2 regions of the Cobetia sp. Ld8 genome follow, and region 1 is predicted to be linked to the other one. Evidence: predicted binding sites of a transcription regulator. Region 1 holds the regulator's gene; the other holds the start of a gene.

The links. The regulator FNR, encoded in region 1, switches genes on or off when oxygen is low (the NO sensors DNR and NnrR bind a similar motif). The targets are predictions, from matches to a motif close to TTGATNTANATCAA.
Region 2: the regulator FNR is predicted to act here: its motif matches at 1,359-1,372, upstream of kdgD (5-dehydro-4-deoxyglucarate dehydratase).

Annotation. Positions count from the first base shown of each region.
Region 1 is NZ_JBISHF010000008.1:1,115,191-1,119,114, forward strand. Features, by position in the region: gene ACJJV2_RS15610 (cbb3-type cytochrome c oxidase subunit II) at 1-569, shown strand, start outside; gene ACJJV2_RS15615 (hypothetical protein) at 595-873, shown strand; gene fnr (fumarate/nitrate reduction transcriptional regulator Fnr) at 1,162-1,911, shown strand; gene ACJJV2_RS15625 (fatty acid cis/trans isomerase) at 2,130-3,924, opposite strand, start outside.
Region 2 is NZ_JBISHF010000007.1:1,366,977-1,370,900, reverse strand. Features, by position in the region: gene ACJJV2_RS10535 (purine-cytosine permease family protein) at 1-752, shown strand, start outside; gene kdgD (5-dehydro-4-deoxyglucarate dehydratase) at 1,445-2,359, shown strand; gene ACJJV2_RS10525 (aldehyde dehydrogenase (NADP(+))) at 2,407-3,924, shown strand, end outside.

The DNA.
Region 1 (3,924 bases):
GCCTGCTCACCATGAGCCTCGGCGCCCTCGCCCAGCTGGTGCCGCTCGGGGCTCACCCCAGTCTCGCCAGCGCACCCGAAGACCTCAAACCGCTGAGCGCCCTGGCGCTGGAGGGCCAGCGCATCTACCAACGCGAGGGCTGTCAGCAATGCCACACACGCATGGTGCGCGATCTACCGGGCGATACGGCGCGCCACGGCGATGCGACGATCGCCCGGGAGCGCTACTACGACCGCCCTTCGCTGTGGGGCGTCGAGCGCTGGGGGACGGATTTGAGCCAGCTGCCTGCGCAGCATGACGATGCCTGGCAGCGTCTGCATCTGAATGACCCGCGCAGTCAGGTGCCGGACTCAGCGATGCCCGCCTACCCGTGGCTGTTCGAGCGGGCGTTGAGCGGCGAAGGCATCGCGGCCCGCATGCGAGCCCTGCAAGGCTTGGGCGTACCCTACGCGGAAGACGAAATTCTCGCCGCCCCCAATGACGTGCGTGGCACTGCCGAAATCACGGCTCTGCTCGCCTACCTGCAGCAGGCCGCCCCCGCGAGCGACATCGCCAGCCGTGGCCCATGACAGGACACCGCTCAGGAGACACGACATGAATCTGCTGGAGACAACTGGACTCCCCTTGTTCTGGAATCTCTGGGTGCTGGCCCTCACGCTGGGCAGCCTGGTGCTGTTCGCCATGCTGGCACTGGGCAGCCTTTCGCGCGCTGCAAGTGCTGACAGCGACGAGCGCGAAGGCGATGGCCCCATGCAAGAACATCGCATCAATGGCGTACGTCAGCCTGACACACCAGCGCCACGTGCCTGGGGCATACTGGCACTGGCGACGCTGGCCGCCGCACTGATCCTGCTGCTCGGCGCAGCTGGCTGAGGCAGGTCGTCGCGGTATGGTCACGCAGGGCCAACCAGGCCTAAAGTTCACACACCTTGCAACGCCCATGGGTTGGGCAGGATAATGAATTAATAAAATCTAATATTATGGCGCCACGAAATTGCACTGCATTAGCCGATGAGCGCTCAGACTCTGGCCGCTCGAATCACATCGGCTGAGCAGGGTAGCGGCGGGCGACAAGGCCCCGCCCCACCATTCGTTGCGCCCGAAAGACCCCTCCGCTGCCCTGCCCCAGGGGTAGCGGTGACATTCCTCAGGAGAGTCACCATGACGGCCAATGCACAGGCATCACACCGCTTGCGCGCCCATGAAGCCCGCTGCCAGACCTGTTCGCTGAGTTCACTGTGCCTGCCACTGGCACTGAACATGGAAGATATCGACCAGTTTGACGCCATCATCCGCCGTCGCGCGCCACTCAGAAAAGGGGAAGTGCTCTTCACCCAGGGCGATGCCTTCGATTGCGTCTTCACGGTGCGCTCCGGAAGTCTCAAGCAGATCACCAATGAAAACAGCGGCATGGAGCAGCTGACCGGCTTCTACCTGCCCAGCGAGCTGGCCGGGCTGGATGCCATCGACAGCAATTGCTATCCCGGCACCGCGGTGGCGCTGGAGACCACCACCGTCTGCGAGATTCCCTTCGACCGCCTCAATGCGCTCTCGGAGCAGATGCCGGAGCTGAGAACCCAGCTGTTCAAGAGCCTGAGCAAGGAGTTGCACGAAGATCGCCGCATGATGATGCTGCTGTCGCGCAAGACAGCCGATGAGCGGCTGGCGAGCTTCCTGGTCAACCTGTCACAGCGCTTCCGTCGTCGTGGCTATTCGCCGTACAGCTTCCGCCTCTCGATGGCACGCGCCGATATCGGCAACTATCTGGGGCTGGCCGTCGAAACCATCAGCCGTATCCTGACCCGCTTCCAGACCCAGGGGCTGGTCGACATTCGTGCCCGCGAGGTGCATATCCTGCATCTGGATGGCCTGATCGAACTGGCCGAAGGCGAGTGTCAGGGCGGTCGCTGATGACGCCTGCTGACAGCACATCACGCTGAGCGATACTGCGCTGATCCGCCGCCAGGGCGCCATGTCGGCACCACACAAGACAGAAGCCCGCCACGCAATTTGCGTGGCGGGCTTCTTCTTTCTGTCAGGCCAGTCGTCATGACAGTCCTGACAACCCTGACAGTCTTGGCAGCCCAGACAGTCATGACAATAGGCCTTGTCTCGGCCTTCGCTGGCGATCAGCGGTTCTCGAGGCGGTTATAGTCCAGCAGGCCCGCTTCGACAGGGCGATCAGCATAGTTGGTGCGCAGCACGCTGTCGGAGAACTCCCAGAAGCGCGGATCAGTCCGGCGCACCCCGATATCGGCCTGCAGGGCGCGATAGTCCTCTTCGGTCTCGAGTGCCGCCACCCGCTCTGCCAGCCCCGTCAGGGTGTCAGGCGTCAGACGCCAGAAGGCATTCGGGTAATCGCCCGCCACGCCCCGCAAGACATCGAGAGTGTCTTCCTCAGGACGGCGATTTTTCTCCTCATCGAACAGGCTGGTGATGTTGGCGTGGGCGGAATTGCGCAGCACGCTGTAAAGGCGCGGCGAGTCATCAGTGCCATCCTCCAGCGCGACGATCGTCACCTCAGGCATCAGGCTGGCCGAGACTCCCTGCACCGCAGCGAGGGCCTGCAGCTCATGTCGCACGTGCTCGTCCTCGACATTGCTCAGGCTGCGCTCATGGCCGAGTTCTGGCGCGAGGCGCTCCTGCATGCGCCGCATCAGCCCAAGGCGCGCCTGGTCCGGTGATGACAGCTCCTGCGGTGTCCAGACGATGCCACTGGGCGCATCGAACTGCGGCGGCTTCTTGAACAGCAGCTCGCCAAGGCCGGGGCTGACGTCGCGATACCAGCTGTCGTGCACCGCCTGGCGCTCGCCTGCCGGCAACAGCACCAGCAGGTTGTTCTCGCCTTCCATGCGCAGGAAGTCCATGTACAGACGGGTGACCAGCTGATGGCCGAGATTGCCATAGACATCGAAGCCGGCGACCAGCAGGTAGTGGATGCGCTCCAGCATCGGGTAATCGATGATCCAGCCCGTCTTGGGCACGCCACCGACCAGCCCCTTCATCACCGCCGCATTGTCGAAGTGGCGATAGATGGTCAGGGCCGCGTTGGGGTTGCGCCCCTGGCCGGGGCCCTCAGCCCAGCCGCTGCCGTCCCACAGCACTCGCTCATCCAGGCGCAGATCGCCATCGAGATAGGCCTGGGACATCAGGCGCTGCTTGGCCTTGAGATAGGCGGTCTGCTTGCTCTCGAACTTGACCCAGGAGCTGATCGGCAACGCATTGCTGCTCTGCTCGGCGGGCAGGCTGAGATTCTTTCCTTCCTCGGCCAGGGTGCGTTCCACTTCCGGGTGGCTGAACATCTTCGGGTCAGTGAAACCGACCCAGAAGTGATCATTGATCACATCCACCGCGACCTGCCCGCGACAGACCGGCCCCTTGATGAAGCCCATGATGGTGTTCTGCGACTCATCCAGCATGAAGCGATAGCGTGACTCGGCCGGAATGGCCTCGAAGGTCAGGAAAGGATTCGAGGCCGTCTTGAGGTCGTAATCCGGCAGGTAATCCACCGGGTAATCCGGTGTCAGGAACAGCGCCTGCCAGCGCTTGAAGCGAGCATCATTGAGCGCATAGGGCAGATGATTCTTGGCCAGGATCGTCGCGCGCTCCTGCCACAGACGGTAATAGACCCGCGGGCGCCTGGCCTCATCATGAGGCATGCTCGCGCGCTCATCGGCGGTGTAGGAGGCATAGGGGGCATCGTAGGGGCGGCGCGTGGAGATGCGATTGATCGGCTCGCCCGGCGGGGTGCTGGAACGCACCAGTTTGAAGAAGATCGGCCGTCCATCCGCGCCCTTGATGTCCGGGAAATACACATGGCTCAGGAAGAGATGCTCGTAGATATAGCGATTCATCAGGCGCTGCTTGAGGCTGTCGCCATTGAAGAAGCGCTCGGCCTGCTCGATATGCGGCATCAGCGCCTGG
Region 2 (3,924 bases), on a different contig from region 1:
CAGTGCTGCGCTTTGCTCGCAAGAGCTGGTATAGCATCGCCTCGGCTGCAGGGATGTATGTAGGTCATTTCATGGCATGGATTGCCGCCTCAATGCTGTTCGCTTTCCAGATGTACGATGCGGGCTTGACCACGGACAGTGCCATGATCGCTGCTGCCGAGGCAGGACGAATCCCCAACCCACTTCCAGGACCACTGGCTGATCAAGCGTTGGGTGTTGCCGGGTTGATCTGTGTAATCATCGCTGGGTGGACTACTGCTAACCCAACCATTTATCGAGCCGGTTTGGCCTTCCAGGCGATCATCCCTAATGTTTCGCGCTTCAAAGTGACCCTGGGCACGGGACTGCTGACCACATTCGTAGCGATGTTTCCGGGAGTGGCGATGCAGCTACTTGGTTTCGTGGCGCTATATGGATTGTTGTTGATGCCCATCGGGGCGGTAATTGTCATCGATTACTGGGTGCTCCCCAAGCTGGGGCTCAAAAGCTTCTATGCCGAAGGGGTAAATCGCAAGTTCACGTATCCAGTCTTGGCGACTTGGCTGATCACGTTGGCGATTTGCCTGGGACTAGTGGAATACGCGGAAATCGAGATCTTCTTCGTTGCCTTGCCAGGCTGGTTCATCGCCGCATTACTCTTTATCGGATTGAGCTATCTGGCTCAGAGAGAAGATTCGACTCAATCTATTGGAAGAGACAGTAGCTCCAATAGTGCGCAGGTTGGGACAATGCATACTTCGGTGAAGGAGTGATCGCTATGCGAAAAGCATTACAAACAATTTCAATGTTAATGCTGGTCCTGACAGTATTGTTTCCTGTGCTGTATCTTATCGACGCTATCGATGCGTCATTAATGAAAACCAGTATTCTAGGAGTTACAATAGTCTGGTTCGTCGTCACTCCTTTTTGGATGGGACGTCAAACAAATAGCCAATGTTAATTAACTGGCTAGAATAACTAACGAAAGAGTGGGGGCTTTCCTTGTAAAAAAAGCCCCCGCCAATTAATGCATGATTTACCGTGTAAAGTAATAGTTCGAAGCTATAATAAATGCTAGAATCTATTTGTAATAAGAATAGGAATAAATCGGTGCAATTACCTTGTGTTTTTATGTATATTTTCTCGTGATAATCGAGTCGCAGTAGTCTTTTTATGTGTATACTTGTTGAGTGCCTTACATACAATAGTCAGGACTAAAAATATTATTGGTGTAAGTCAATAAATTTCTGTCTACGATGCCAACAGTACCAGTTGATTTGACTTCTCTGTTCTACCGTCAGCCCTCAAGCTATGTGGTAAAAATTATACTTTAGTCAAGGTGACGCACAAAAAGTTGGCTGCTCTCCAATTCCGTTTGTATGATGTATGACAACAACGAGGTGAAGGCTACCTGTACCACCGATTCCCCATCGGGCATTCGAAAACAAGACAAGAGGATGATTCAATGCATTTTCAACACACAGAGGTCAAGCAGGCGATCAGCGATGGATTGCTATCGTTCCCCGTAACCGATTTCGATGCTCAGGGACGTTTTGATGCCGAAAGCTATCGACAGCGTTTGGAATGGTTTATTAGTCACGAGATCTCCGCTGTATTCGTTGCAGGCGGTACAGGTGAGTTCTTCAGCCTCTCCATCGACGAGTTTCGAGAGATTGTACGTTTGGCTGTTCAGACGGTTGATGGGAAATTGCCTGTTATAGCTAGTGCCGGTCTCAGTGTAGAGATGGGGAGTGAGTTTGCACGTATCGCTGAGGAAGAGGGCGCAGATGGAATTCTGCTGATGCCTCCTTATCTGACAGAGTGCCCACAAGAGGGGCTCGTGGATTATGCTCAACAGATCTGCCAATCTACCTCGATCAGTGTAATTTATTACAACCGTGGTAATGGAGTGATGAACCCCAACTCAGTACAGCGCCTGGCTAATGTTTGCCCAAATCTTATCGGGCTCAAGGACGGCAAAGGCGATATGCAGGCCCTAAATCGAATCATTAAGACGGTAGGCAACCGTTTGGCATATGTGGGCGGTGTTCCTACGGCCGAAATCATCGCTGAAGCATATCTTGCCGTCGGCGTGAACACATATTCGAGTGCTGTATTCAACTTTGTGCCAGACATGGCCGTCAGATTTTATAAAGCATTGCGATCCGGTGATGCTGAAACCGTACATCATATTTCGCGAGATTTTTTCCTGCCTTTCGTCAACTTGCGAGACCGCAAGTCAGGCTATGCCGTCAGTTTGATTAAAGCTGGAACCGATATTATTGGACGTCCATCCGGTAGTGTACGTGCGCCATTAGAAATGCCCACTGAGAATGAAGTGCGAGTCTTGAAGGAACTGGTGGCGGTCGCTAATACCTGAGATTTGTACTAGATGAATTTTTGATTTTCCTTAACAGGAGAAAAATGATGAGGCTAGAGGGTAAACAATTGGTGGGTGCTGAAGCTATCGCAGCCACAGGTACAATGATTTACGCTGTAAATCCGCAGACCAATGAGCAACTCGAACCGGGCTATGCGGCGGGCGGCACAGTGGAGGTAGAGCAAGCCTGCTCATTGGCCTGGGAAGCCTTTGACGCCTATCGCGAAGCTGAGCTGGAGATACGGGCGCAGTTTCTCGAAGGGATCGCTGACGAGGTTGAGGCCATTGGGGATCTTCTGATAGAGCGCGCGATGGCTGAGACCGGCCTTCCAAGGCCTCGTCTCGAAGGCGAGCGCGGGCGCACCTGCTCTCAGCTGCGCTTATTCGCGAACGTTGTAAGGGCCGGTGAGTGGCTTGATGTACGTATCGATTCTGCACTTCCTGAGCGTCAGCCCATGCCGCGGGTCGATCTGCGGCAGCGGCACATAGCGCTGGGTCCAGTGGCAGTATTTGGGGCATCAAATTTCCCGCTAGCGTTCTCTGTCGCAGGTGGTGATACTGCCTCCGCCCTGGCAGCTGGCTGCCCGGTGGTGGTCAAAGCTCACTCTGCGCACCCAGGAACTTCAGAGCTCGTGGGTCGCGCGATTCAGCGAGCAGTAAAGAAATTCCAGCTCCCTCCGGGTGTGTTTTCCTTGCTCTATGGTTCTGGTCGTGAGGTAGGACAAGGACTAGTCACTGATGCTCGTATTAAAGCGGTAGGGTTTACGGGATCGCGCAGTGGCGGAACTGCACTGGTGGCAGCAGCTCAAGCGCGTCCAGAGCCGATTCCAGTTTATGCAGAAATGAGCTCGATCAATCCGGTATTTTTATTGCCGGCAGCTCTAGAGTCACGTGCCGCTGAGCTTGGAGAGGCCTTTGTCGATTCTTTGAACATGGGAGCAGGGCAGTTCTGCACAAACCCTGGTTTGATAATTGCCCAGAAGAGCGATGGGTTGAATCGCTTTTTGCAGGCTGCGGGCGCTTCTATCCAAGAGGCTGCATCGCACACGATGCTGACGCCGGGAATATACGAGGCCTATACACAAGGTGTTGCTAAACTTACGCTTAGTGGCAAGGTTCGGGTCGTGGCGCATGGGCCTGCCGGGCAAGGGGCTAATGCTTGTCAAGCTAATTTGTTCGCGACTTCTGCGAGCGATTTCTTGTCTGATGCAGTTTTGCAGGAAGAGGTTTTCGGCTCTACGTCTCTAGTCATTGAATGTAACGATCAAGATGAGATGGGGCGTGTAGCAGAGCAACTCGAGGGACAGCTGACAGCGACGTTGCAAATGGATAGTGCCGACATGGAACTCGCTCGTGGCTTGCTACCGATACTTGAGCGTCGTGCGGGGCGTGTTATGGCCAATGGCTGGCCAACGGGAGTCGAGGTTTGTCACGCCATGGTACATGGTGGCCCTTATCCGGCGACTTCTGATTCACGTACTACTTCGGTAGGTAGTGCTGCCATTCATCGTTTTCTGCGGCCAGTATGCTATCAGAATCTCCCCGGTGTCTTGCTGCCAGCAGCT